DNA from 4 places in the Oleiphilus sp. HI0128 genome. Region 2 is predicted to be linked to each of the others. Evidence: predicted binding sites of a transcription regulator. Region 2 holds the regulator's gene; each other region holds the start of a gene.
The links. The regulator sigma-54, encoded in region 2, starts transcription at its own class of promoters, with help from an activator protein. The targets are predictions, from matches to a motif close to TGGCACNNNNNTTGCTNT.

Region 1: cynS (cyanase) is a predicted target of sigma-54. The motif match lies at 1,697-1,714, and genes of this name have one in related genera.
Region 3: nirB (nitrite reductase large subunit NirB) is a predicted target of sigma-54. The motif match lies at 2,124-2,141, and genes of this name have one in related genera.
Region 4: A3763_RS19830 (DUF642 domain-containing protein) is a predicted target of sigma-54. The motif match lies at 1,249-1,266, and genes of this name have one in related genera.

The regions. Positions count from the first base shown of each region.
Region 1 covers NZ_LWGG01001460.1:12,714-15,907, reverse strand. The annotation lists gene A3763_RS24085 (acyl-CoA dehydrogenase family protein) at 1-431, opposite strand, end outside; gene A3763_RS24080 (GlxA family transcriptional regulator) at 565-1,530, shown strand; gene cynS (cyanase) at 1,785-2,225, shown strand; gene A3763_RS24070 (manganese efflux pump MntP family protein) at 2,348-2,884, opposite strand; gene A3763_RS24065 (plastocyanin/azurin family copper-binding protein) at 2,988-3,194, opposite strand, start outside.
Region 2 covers NZ_LWGG01000778.1:2,896-6,089, forward strand. The annotation lists gene lptB (LPS export ABC transporter ATP-binding protein) at 1-643, shown strand, start outside; gene A3763_RS11040 (RNA polymerase factor sigma-54) at 954-2,498, shown strand; gene hpf (ribosome hibernation-promoting factor, HPF/YfiA family) at 2,601-2,909, shown strand; gene ptsN (PTS IIA-like nitrogen regulatory protein PtsN) at 2,936-3,194, shown strand, end outside.
Region 3 covers NZ_LWGG01000222.1:20,500-23,693, reverse strand. The annotation lists gene nirB (nitrite reductase large subunit NirB) at 1-2,021, opposite strand, end outside; gene A3763_RS03030 (bifunctional protein-serine/threonine kinase/phosphatase) at 2,448-3,194, shown strand, end outside.
Region 4 covers NZ_LWGG01001174.1:2,920-6,113, reverse strand. The annotation lists gene A3763_RS19835 (hypothetical protein) at 1-1,091, shown strand, start outside; gene A3763_RS19830 (DUF642 domain-containing protein) at 1,301-1,930, shown strand; gene A3763_RS19825 (hypothetical protein) at 2,057-2,776, shown strand; gene A3763_RS27135 (hypothetical protein) at 2,834-3,100, opposite strand; gene A3763_RS27130 (hypothetical protein) at 3,145-3,194, opposite strand, start outside.

The sequences.
Region 1 (3,194 bases), on a different contig from region 2:
TCACTTTTAGCGGTCGTTTTTAAACCTGCAACATCTGAACCTGCCCCAGCTTCACTAACCCCGATACAAGCAACCATATCTCCAGCGATGGCTGGCGCCAAAAAATCACGTTTTAACTCATCACTACCAAAACGAGCCAAAGCAGGCGTGGCCATGTCTGTTTGCACACCAATCGCCATGGGCAAGGAACCACCATAGGCTCGGCCAATTTCCTCAGCAAACACCAGGTTATAACTATAATCTAAACCTGCACCACCATTCGCTTCGGGTTTATGTATACCCAACAAGCCCAGGTCACCCATTTTCTTGAATAGTGAATGTAAAGGCGCTTTGCCTGCCTGCTCCCACTCATCAACAAAAGGGTCCATTTCCTGATCAACAAAGGCTCGCACTGTTTTGCGTAAGGCTTCATGTTCAGACGTGAATTTCATGCTCATCTCCAATATAAGATCTAACTAACGCAATCTTAAGAATCGAAGACAAAAAGAAACAGCGTGACTCAGGTCATATAAATGGCCAAACGGGCCATAAAGGTAAATAATACCCCAATATATTCCGGAGATTATGATGCTAAAACATGTCACGCTTTATGCCTGCGAGAATGCAATGGGCTTAAGTTTAGGTCTTAGTCATGATGTATTTGCCTTTGCCTCCATGCTACAAAAAAAGCTTTTGGGCGAGGCTATATCTATCTCGCTAGTTACCTTAGATGGCAAAGCTATTTCATCATTCAGCGGCTTAAGCATTACACCTGATCAGGCACTAGGCGATATCAAACATACAGACCTGGTCATTCTTCATGGAATCTGGGGTGACATGGAAGCGCTGCTAATCGATCAGCGCCCCTTATACCCAAAGCTTAGGGAGTGGCACGAGCAAGGTATCCCGATTATGGCTGCGACAACCGGTTCCTACTTTCTGGCAGAGGCCGGGCTCTTGGATGAGCGAATCTGTACCACGCATTGGCATAAGCAAGAAGAATTCGCACAGAAGTACCCCAAAATCGATCTTCGCCCCGATCGTTTTATTACCGCTACCGGGGAACTGTATTGCTCTGCAGGAATGAATGCAGCCATGGAGATCATGATCTATCTGCTTTCACGCTTATCCTGCACTGAGGTTGGCGAAGCCGTAGAAAGTACTTTTTTGGTCGATTTCAGACGAGCCTACTCCGGCGAATTTGCCTCCATTGGTAAACAAACCTACCATCAAGACGACGCTATTCTCTCTATCCAGCAGTGGCTTGAAATCCACTTCATTGAGCCCCTTTCTATCGAGCAACTTGCCACAAAAGCAAATATGAGTGTACGCACCTTTAAACGTCGCTTTAAAGAAGCAACGGGCGAATCACCTCTTAGCTATATTCAACACTTAAAAATTGAGCAGGGAAAAGAGCACCTCAAACATAGTGATCAAAGTGTCGCAGAAATATCATGGAAGGTTGGTTATCAAGACCCTGGCCACTTCAATCGTTTATTTCAGCGAAAATATGGCCTAAGCCCCGCCGCTTGGCGTAAGAAGCTACGATAAATTTTGCTCACTACAATCAGCTAGACAAGTCCCTTGATTCAGCAGTGCCTTAGGACAGGGCTCTCTCTTCGAAACAAGCCTTTCAGTGCACACTAATAAGGCCCTCACTGATAGATCACACGCATAGGTTTTAGCTAATCTATTGAATAATAATAACAATTTCCAATGGCATAGCGCTTGCAAAAGCCCTTTATGAAATTTATTCCTCAGCTCAAACCTGACGCTGACCAACACAGTAAATAAAGGTGATTGTGATGAAGAAAGAAGAAGTGATCGAAGCAATTGTATTAGCTAAAAAATCTAAAGAACTTACCTGGGAAGGTATGGCAGAAGAAGTCGGCATGGGCTCAGTATGGCTCACCTCAGCTTGTCTGGGCATGAATAGTATGCCCGAGGACGTTGCAGATAAGGTTTGTGCCTTACTTGATTTACCGGACGAAGCAAAGCCTGCATTGATGGAATACCCGACTAAAACCTGGGATCAATCCATTCCTCAAGACCCTTTAATTTATCGGCTATATGAAATTGTCGGTGTCTACGGCGATACGCTAAAAGAAGTAATACAAGAAAAGTTTGGCGACGGCATCATGAGCGCAATTGACTTCAGTATGGATGTTGAAAAAGAAGAGAACCCGAAAGGTGATCGCGTCGTCTTAACCATGAATGGTAAGTTCTTACCCTACAAAGCCTGGTAGCTTAATCGAGTACGAGGCCAGAGCTTCGTACTCACTTTTATTTATTGTTTTTACTTAATAATTTCTCGAACCCTATTTAAACAATTTTTAGTTCTCTATGAATGACAGTAGGCTGGACCGTCTTAGCCTAAGAGGACCTTTAACCCGATCAATATCAAAATCGTCCCACCTAACACTTCAGCTCGACTTTCGAGCCAAGTGCCTGTTTTCTCGCCAAGGTAGACTCCGGCAAAGCTAAATAGTGCAGTGGTTATAGCTATGAAAGCACAGGCTAGAAATCCGTTAACGTTCAGCAAAGTCAAGGAAAAGCCCGCCGCCATTGCGTCGATACTGGTGGCAATACCTAGAATGAACATAGCACGATGACTTATATGAGAAGGGACATTCTCTTCACCAGTAATAAGCGCTTCATAGATCATCTTAATACCAATAATCAAAAGCAATATAAACGATACCCAGGGAGCATAGGTTTCAGCAAAAACGAGAACACCTTTACCTCCTATAAAACCAATAAGGGGCATAAGGCCCTGAAAAAGGCCGAAGTAAATAGCGCACATTGTGGCAAGCTTTAGTGTGCCGACCGTTTTTTTTGAACCTAAACCAATAGACACAGCAAACGCATCCATACTTAACGCGATTGCCAGAAGTAACAATGCCAACAAAACGAACCCTTAGTTCAACTATATTTGGGTTGAGAAGTATACAAAACCTAGATGTTAGTGTGTTAAATGGATTTCTCAACGGGATTTATATTTCTTGTTTCTATGGTCGAAACTTTACCGGGCTGTGCATTCCCGCTTGGTAATGACCCGGAATATTGCAGGCAGCCTCTACTTCCCAAGCTTCTTCGAATGTCCAGATGAGCGTTTCGGTTTTTCCAGGTGCGACAGTAATGGCATTACCACCCGGACCGTGATGCATATTCGGGTTATTCATCATCATTTTCCCGTGCTCCATATGCTCATCCTT
Region 2 (3,194 bases):
CGGTGAAGTGATCGGGCTGCTCGGCCCTAACGGTGCTGGTAAAACCACTTGTTTCTATATGATTGTAGGCCTGGTTAAGCATGATAAAGGCAAGATATCAGTTAATGATACCGACCTATCATCCATGGCTATGCATGATAGGGCACGAAACGGTGTCGGCTACCTGCCCCAGGAAGCTTCAATATTTAGAAAGTTAAGTGTTCGAGACAATATCCTGGCGGTACTAGAGATTAGAAAAGATCTTTCTCGCAGCGAAAGGCGACAAAGAATGGAAGCCTTACTCGAAGAGTTTCACATCACTCACATCAAAGATAGTCTTGGCATGGCCTTGTCAGGCGGTGAACGTAGGCGAGTGGAAATAGCCAGAGCTTTAGCAATGGAGCCTGACTTCATTCTACTCGATGAGCCCTTCGCAGGTGTCGACCCAATATCGGTCAACGACATCAAGTCAATCGTCTCTCACCTTAAAAGTAAAAATATCGGCGTACTCATAACCGATCACAACGTTAGAGAAACGCTGGATATTTGTGAAAAAGCCTATATTGTTGGTGATGGCCATATCATTGCTTCAGGAAGTGCTGAAGACATTCTGAATAATGAAAAGGTCAAACAAGTCTACTTGGGCAATCAATTCAAATTATAAGCCAGTGGCTAGTTCATAGCATTCGATTCGAACAGCATATACAAACAATTAAGCATGACTTTCAGCTTAGAAATGAGTAGCATGCAATTTTCACGTCAACAAGACGATAACTTGATCTAAAACAATTATTTGTAGGCTGGTAACGTAAATATACTTTTATTTGTTTCACACTTTGCTATCTTCGCACTACACTTGTGTAAATGAAGTAAATATAAATACGTTTATTCACAGCGACCATTTCCGCAAAATATAATAAGCGACAATACATGATTCAAAATTTAAGTCTTAAGTTGGTGACATCCTCATGAACATGAAGGTTTCTCTCCAATTAAAGCTCGGTCAACAACTGACAATGACACCTCAATTGCAGCAAGCAATCCGCTTGCTACAATTGTCGACTCTTGACCTTCAAAACGAAATACAAGAAGCATTGGAATCTAATCCTATGCTCGAACTCCAGGACGATAACAACGAGCCTGGAAATACAAGTGATAAACAAGAAAATCAGAATGAAAGTCATCAAAATGATGGCAACGAGTACGCCTCTCAGGACAACCAACAAAGCAGTAGTACAGACACCAGTTCGAGCGAAGCACCTGCTAGCAATGAAGCCGACACGCCTAGTGAAGAGTGGTCAGATACTATACCGGAAGATCTGCCTGTTGATACGGCTTGGGATGACATATATACAAACAATGCGCCCAGTGGTCCCGTTCCCGAAGATGACAACAATGCCTTCGAACAAAGAAACGCTGCTACCGAGTCTCTTGCAGATCATCTAGATTGGCAACTTAACCTTACCCCCATGTCTGATCGCGACCGATACATTGCGATGTCATTAATCGACGCAACAGATACAGACGGCTACCTAACGAATACCGTTGAAGAGATACACGAGGGGCTGCACAACTCAGATGACGAAGACCCGGTTGAATTAGATGAAGTTGAAGCCGTCTTAAAACGCGTGCAGCACTTTGATCCACCTGGGGTATTTGCCAAAGACCTGCCCGACTGTTTGCTGCTACAGTTACGCCAGCTACCAAAAGATACGCCCTGGCTACCACAAGCAAAGCTTGTAATCAGCCACTACCTGAACTTATTAGGATCAAGAGACTACGCTCAACTAATGCGACGCAGCCGCCTTAAAGAGCATGAACTGAAAGAGGTTATCTCTCTAATTCAGTCTTTGAACCCTAAACCAGGTGAATCCATTGCTTCTTCCGAGCCTGAGTACATTGTGCCAGATGTCGTCGTAAAGAAAGAAAAAGGACGCTGGAAAGTTGAGCTCAACCCAGAGATTGCGCCAAAAATAAGGGTCAATGCAAATTATGCTTCGTTTATAAAGAGAGCTGACTCCAGTAACGACAACACCTTTATGAAGGATCAACTTCAAGAAGCAAAGTGGTTTATTAAAAGCCTACAAAGTCGTAACGAGACGCTTCTAAAAGTGGCAAGTAAGATAGTAGCTCACCAACAAGGCTTCCTTGACTATGGTGATGAAGCGATGAAGCCGCTGATTTTACATGATATTGCTGAAGCGGTAGAAATGCATGAGTCCACCATATCTCGTGTGACAACACAAAAGTACATGCATACGCCACGAGGCATATTTGAACTCAAATACTTTTTCTCAAGCCACGTCAGCACAACTACTGGCGGAGAGTGCTCGTCAACAGCGATTCGCGCAATTATTAAGAAGTTAATATCAGCAGAAAACCCTAAAAAACCTCTTAGCGATAGCAAGATTGCCGACTTGTTGAAAGAGCAAGGAATTAACGTCGCCCGCCGCACTATCGCAAAATACCGCGAAGCGATGTCGATCCCCCCATCGAACGAAAGAAAAAGATTGGTTTAATACAATATTTGATAACTTGCTGCCTGCAGCAAGTTGATTTGATAAGCGAAAAGTGAGTCAATATTCAACTCTCGCTAAAAATAACGATGATAGGAGAATACTATGCAATTAAATATCACTGGCCATCATGTAGATTTAACTGATGCACTTAAAGAATATGTGAAAACCAAATTGCAAAAGCTAGAGCGCCATATTGGCGGCATTAGCAACGTACAGGTAACCCTTTCTGTATCGAAACAAGCACATATTGCTGAATCAACGCTACATATCGCTGGTGCAGATATCCACGGCCACGCCGAGAACGACGACATGTATGCCGCTATCGACCAGCTAGTTGATAAGCTAGACCGTCAAATTCTTAAGCACAAGGAAAAGAAAGTTGACCGCGCACACGGCGCAGCAGCACGCTAGTTATTAGCGATCTTTAGAGTCGAAAAATGTCTGAAAATAAAATTACTATCGAGGCCATCTTGTCACCGGAGCTAACCCAACGCGGTTTGCCCGGTGGTAGCAAGAAAAAAGTTCTTCAACAGGCTGCACACCTGGTCTCAAAACAATTTCCTCATCTTGATGAAACTGAAATATTTGACAACCTTATTTCTCGTGAACGACTGGGAAGCACGGGAGTTGGGCAAGGAATTGCCATTCCCCACAGCAGACTGGAAAACTGCAAACAAGTTATTGGTTGTCTATTTA
Region 3 (3,194 bases), on a different contig from region 2:
TTTAGCTTGTGCGGAGTACGCAAACCTTTGTATCGGTTTTCGATATCGATTGCTTGACCCACGCTATCCTGAACTCCGTAACGACACCAAGTTGATCCGACGCACGACTTAACGGTACGTAAGGACTTACCGTAGGCGTGACCCGTTTCAAGGCCTGCTGCAATTAGTTCACCCCAAATAGTGGGTAGGTCATTAAGTTTAGCGCCAAATAAGTCTATACGCTGCCCGCCCGTAATCTTTGTATAAAGTTTGTACTTTTGGCCTACTTGACCGATAGCGATCAGTTGCTCAGGCGTAATCTCACCACCTGGTACACGTGGGACAACTGAATAGGTGCCATCTTTTTGCATGTTTGCAAGAAAGGTATCGTTGGTATCCTGCAGGCCTGTATGTTGCTCTTCTAGAATGTAATCATTCCAGCTAGCTGCAAGCATATTTGCTACCGCAGGCTTACAAATATCACAACCAAGGCCGGTACCGTGTTTTTCTACCAGTTCGCCAAATGACATGATACTACCGACACGAATTAAGTGATATAGCTCTTCACGCGTATGAGGGAAGTGTTCACAAATGCTTTTATCAACCGTAACGCCGCGCGCTTCAAGCTCAGTATCAACAACATCCTTAAGAAGTGCTGCGCAACCGCCACAACCGCTAGCTGCTTTGGTTTCACCTTTTACATCACCTACGCTGCAACAACCGGAATCAAGAGCGTTAATAATGTCGCCTTTACTAACGTTTAGGCATGAACAGATTGTTGCTTCCATTGGTAGTGCTGAAGCACCTAGCGCAGGACCACCCCCTTCAACATTCGGTAGAATCATTCCTTCAGGGTTTTCGGGAAGCTCGATACCGTTCAGGTAGTATTGAAGAAGTGTGTCGTAATCTGAACAGTCGCCAACTAGTACTGCACCTAACAGTGTATTGCCGTCTTCAGATACGATGATTCGCTTATAGATCTCTGAGTTTTCGTTACTGTAGACGTAAGCGATTGAGCCGGGCGTTTTACCATGGGCATCGCCAATTGAGCCGACGTCAACACCCAGAAGCTTCAGCTTCGTGCTCATGTCTGAGCCAGTAAACGAAGGTTTTTCGTCGTCGTCGGAGAATTGCTGAACAGCAACTTCTGCCATTCTATAACCGGGCGCAACCAGTCCGTAGATCATGTTGCCATATAGAGCACATTCACCTATAGCAAAAATGTCCGAGTCAGAGGTTCGGCAGTGGTAATCGACAACGATACCGCCACGCTCACCAACTTCTAACCCGGTTTTACGTGCTAACTGATCATAGGGGCGAATGCCTGCAGAAAATACGATCATGTCAGTATCAAGATGCGTGTCATCTGCGAAGTTCATTCGCAGTTTTGTGTTATCACCTTTGTTATCGATAAGCGTAGTCGCTTTTTGGGTATGTACTTGAACACCAAGCGCTTCGATCTTACGGCGAAGCATCTTGCTGCCGCCATCATCTAGCTGAACACCCATTAAGCCGGGAGCAAACTCAACAACGTGAGTTTCAAGCCCTAGATTTTGAAGTGCGTTTGCACACTCAAGACCAAGCAGACCACCACCTACAACTACACCAATTTTTGAGGTCTGGGCATGTGATTTAATTTCACCCAAGTCATCAATTGTTCTGTAGGTTAGGCATTCTTTGCTTTCAGAACCTTTGATAGGTGGTACAAAAGGATAAGAACCAGTTGCCAATACTAGCTTGTCATAATCGAAGCGTCGCCCGCTTTCAGTGATAACAATTTTGTTTTTACGGTCTATATCTGTAACGGCATCACCAAAAATCGCATCAACACCATTATCTTTGTAGAATTCGCGGGTTGTTAGTGCTAGATCTTTTGGCTCTTTGCCAGAGAACACTTCAGAGAGATGTACCCGATCGTAGGCTGGTCGCGTTTCGGCGCCTAGTACTGTAATGTGTGCTCCAATTTCGGATGCAATCATTTGGTCAACGAAGTGATGACCCACCATGCCGTTACCGACTACAACAACTCTACTATTCTTCATTCTATGGCCTCGTATGTCTGAGAATCTGCGCATACGCTGTGCTTATTTACTAGTGAAAAGCTTTAGCGTTACTCAATGCTTGTTTACGCAATTATCTGTAATTAAGCATGAGCTATGCCAAGTATCGAAATAATTTCATAGGGTATTGAAATAAAAAGGAAAAAAATTCTTAAGTTCGTGTTTTATAGCCAGGTTTTGAGCGTTTGAGAAAAAACGCGTGCTTTAAAGTGGTGCAGCTAAAAAATGCTGTTTTCCGCCTTGGTTGATAATGGTGCATGACTATGCGCTGAGTTCAATCCTAAGGCAGTATATTGCGTTCGTTTTTACATATGCCGTTGAAAATTAAGATTTTAATCTAAAGGGGGTGTTATTTTGCTACTTATTGACGCAATAATACCCATAATAAATAAGTGAGTGAAATATCAGATGCATCTAGAAAGCGGGCTTCGTACAAGTGCAGGGCAAATATCAGTAAAGGGCTTAAAGCACCAAAATGAAGATTCTGTCGGAATATACGTCCCGAAAGAGCCTCTATTAACTGTAAAGGGAATGGTTGCTATTGTTGCAGATGGAGTCAGTAGTGCAGAGGCGGGCAAGGAGGCAAGCGAAACCTGCGTTAAGAACTTTATCTCCGACTTCTTCAGTACACCTGACTCCTGGACAGTTAAAAACTCAGCTCAAAAAGTATTAACGGCTTTGAATCGTTGGTTATATGGGCAGGGGGTTGGTTATCTTCAGGCTGAGCATGGCTATATCAGTACAATGTCGACCTTGGTTATCAAGTCGCGTGTCGCGCATATATTTCATATCGGCGATAGCCGAGTGTACCGCCTTCGGGGAAATAACTTTGAGCAGCTCACGCATGACCATTCCGCCAGAGTAAGTAAGGATTCCACTTATCTTACTCGTGCAATGGGAATGGATTTAATGCTTGATGTCGACTATTACTCGGAGGATGTCGAATCTGGTGATATCTTTTTTCTGAGTACCGACGGTATTCATGATTTTATCAACGATAAACGTATAAAAGAAGTCATTGCTAAGGCGGTTGATTGCAAGTCGGATGAATTTACCGGGCTTTGTGAGAGTTTGGTTGATATTGCACTCGAAAACGGCTCCGATGATAACTTGAGTTGCCAGATTGTCAGAGTCGATGCTTTGCCTTGTCCAAAT
Region 4 (3,194 bases), on a different contig from region 2:
AACGTCACCCGAAAGATCATGTTGCCTTATGGTTTGAACAAAGGCGCAAGCTAGGCGTAAGTGATGACATATATTGGGGGCGATATACGCCTCACACCTCAGAGCAAGAAGAAGCGCTAAAAGTAGATATCTTCCAGCACGCCAATGGTGACGGCATGAGCATAATGAAGCACATGCTGAACGATCTCGGTTTCACCAGTGTGAAGATCCCTAAGTGTAGAGAAACCGGTGAACCTGACACTCAAGAATTGAAAGCGATCAAAGCAAAAGTTCAACCTTACCCTAAAAGGGTCAAATGGCGTTTTTGGAAAGCGGATAATCAAGTAAGCCAAAATTCGGTAGACACTCTATTTTTTGATCGTTATGAAACCGCAGCTATCGAACAACGAGCAAAATCTCTCGATATCCCTTTAACAACCTTTATACTATGGGCGCTAAACCGCTCGGCTGCCAAGCATTTACTTGCAGATTCAAAAAACTGCAATCAAAGCTATTCGTGGTTTTATCCCGTTAATTTAAGGGGGGCAGCTAATTTTGGAACCGACTCAGACTATGCAAATTTCTCCAGTGGATTTTATATCCCTCTCGAAGCGGATATTTCACCTACCCAGTTAAACGACAGAATTCGCGAGCGGCTAAAGTCACGCGAGCATTGGCTGCACTGGCAACAAGCCAAGATAGCTAAATATCTACCTGGCTTTATGATTAGATTTTTATATCGCTACCTCAGCAATAAATCCTTTTACGCTGGCAATTTCTCCGCAATGGGGAACTGGTTAGATGAAGATACCTCTGCCTTACCGAGCAAACAGGCAGAAGCGGTTTCAGCATTACAAAAAGAACGCTGGTTTTGCTGTGCACCAGGAACAAAGAACTATCCGATATCAAGCTGCGTCATGAAGTGGAATGGTCAGCTCGGTTTAACGCTTAAGCTTCATTCTTCGATCGTAAAGGATGACAAGGTTTCGCTTGAAACGCTTTGTGATTGGGGTAATGAGCTTTTTGAAGATAATCTCTTCGACATCAATAGCGCTGTAGGTCGCAATCAAATTGTTTCTTATAAATACACCGACCATTGCCAAGGTATTTAACATTATAATATCCGTATTACCAATGCGGTTTGTAAGACGAAGTCATTAGATTCACTAGTTCACAAAATCTTGAAGCTGGCTAAATTTACGTCAGCTTATTTTACACATCGATCAATCAATACTAGAAAACATCAATAAAAACAAAAAGATAAACTTCTGGCGCATCTATTGCTTTCCTATAGTTATTATTCATTAAATTAGGCTGTATTATGAAAAATTTAACAAAGTTGTTCGGTTCAATCTGTTTAACTACTGCTGTATCTATGAGTGCTCAAGCTAATCTTATAGAAAATGGCAGCTTCGAAGATATTGGTAACGAAGCAGCACTTGGCGGGTATGGAAGCGCAGCTACGTGGCAGATTTATTCTAGCATTCCAAATTGGGACGCCAGCCAGAATGTTGAAATATGGTCTAACAATTTTATCGTACCTGCCGATGATGGAATTAGAGTATTAGAACTTAATGCGCACCCTGGAGACGCTAATGGTCAGTTCTCTATCTTCCAAGACTTCGCGACGACAGCAGGTCAGGCCTACGAGTTAAGTTTTGCTGGTCGCCGCCGCCAAGCTAACTCTGATGAAGCTTTCTCAGTCAGTGTTGGTGACCTTTCAGATTCTGTTTATAACCAATCATGGGGTAACTGGAATCAGTATACTTATCAATTCACAGCTACTAGCTCGCTTTCTACCTTAACATTCACATCCTTAGATGGCGGAAGAGATACAACAGGTAATATTTTTGACGACGTTAAAGTTACTGCAGTTTCAGAACCTGGCACCATTGCTTTGTTTGCATTAGGTTTGGCAGGACTAGTTGCCACACGTAAAAAAATGAAATAACAATACCTTTGTAGTTTCTAAAAAGCCGCACTTAAATGCGGCTTTTTTTTAATTCCGTTCTTTATTTCTTTGAAAATATCCAAGTCGCTTCTAAGCTTAGTTTAAACACTAACTTAACTGACGACTATGACAAAACCCATCGCATTTCTAATCCACTTTCTTATTAGTCTCGCTATCGTATCGATAGTTTACTTTTTTATCAGATTCCAAATTTATCCTGACTTCTACTTCAAAATACAGGGTATATCAGAAATCATTCTAATCCTGTTTGCTGTAGACGTGATACTAGGGCCACTACTTACTTTTGTCGTATATAAAAAAGGTAAGAAGAGTCTAAAGTTTGACCTGTCAGTGATTGCATTATTCCAAATAGCAGCGCTTGTATATGGGTTTCAGACCATCTACAAGGAAAGGCCTTTATCAGCATTACTTGTCAATAACTCATTTGAGATCCAAACCGCATCGAATTACGATATGACAGCTGTTGACCCTAATATTATCGATACTAGCTTGGCTTCAGCACCAAAGTTCCACGTTTTAACCGGTACAACCGAAGTTAGAATAGCGATCACTGTTCATGCATTTACCGGTGAAGGGGATACAGATTATCTACAGAACATGGATTATTATCATGAGCTAGGCGAGCAAAAAGAACGCATCAAGCAAGCAGCTCTTGAAGAAGTCTACCTTAAGAAGATTTATAAGGATCAAGAGTTTGATACAGGCAAATACTTCTATATCCGCATAATTGGGAAATCAGGCTTTGGTTTGGCAAAGCTCGACAAGAATACCTATGAAGTCCTTGAAATTTTTGCTTTGACAGATTTCGACATGAACACTTTGTGAACTGCAAATAATGCATTAAGGCGATAATCTAAGCTTTTATCACCTTAATGCGCAGCCCTAAGACTTTGCGCTGATGTGTTCAGCATCATCCTTGGAAAACGGATTAGTAATAGTCGAGCTAGAACCTTGAAGTACCGCCTCGGGGTGCCTTATTTCCATAATGCACTTTATGCGTTGTTCATCCTTCGTGTTAACATCCACTAAGATCAAGTGCTGACCTTCAATAATTTGTTCGTGAAACTTCTGGATCTTGTAGTGTTCAGTATTGAGCCCACCAACACCGCCAAACCACGCACCAAAGAACATGCTAAAGATCGCGATCACTAGCCATGCATTGAAGCTAAACTCCTCGATATAAGTAAAGGGGACTAAAAAAACAGCCCAATCATCCCACCGGACAATAAGCCTCGCTCTACAA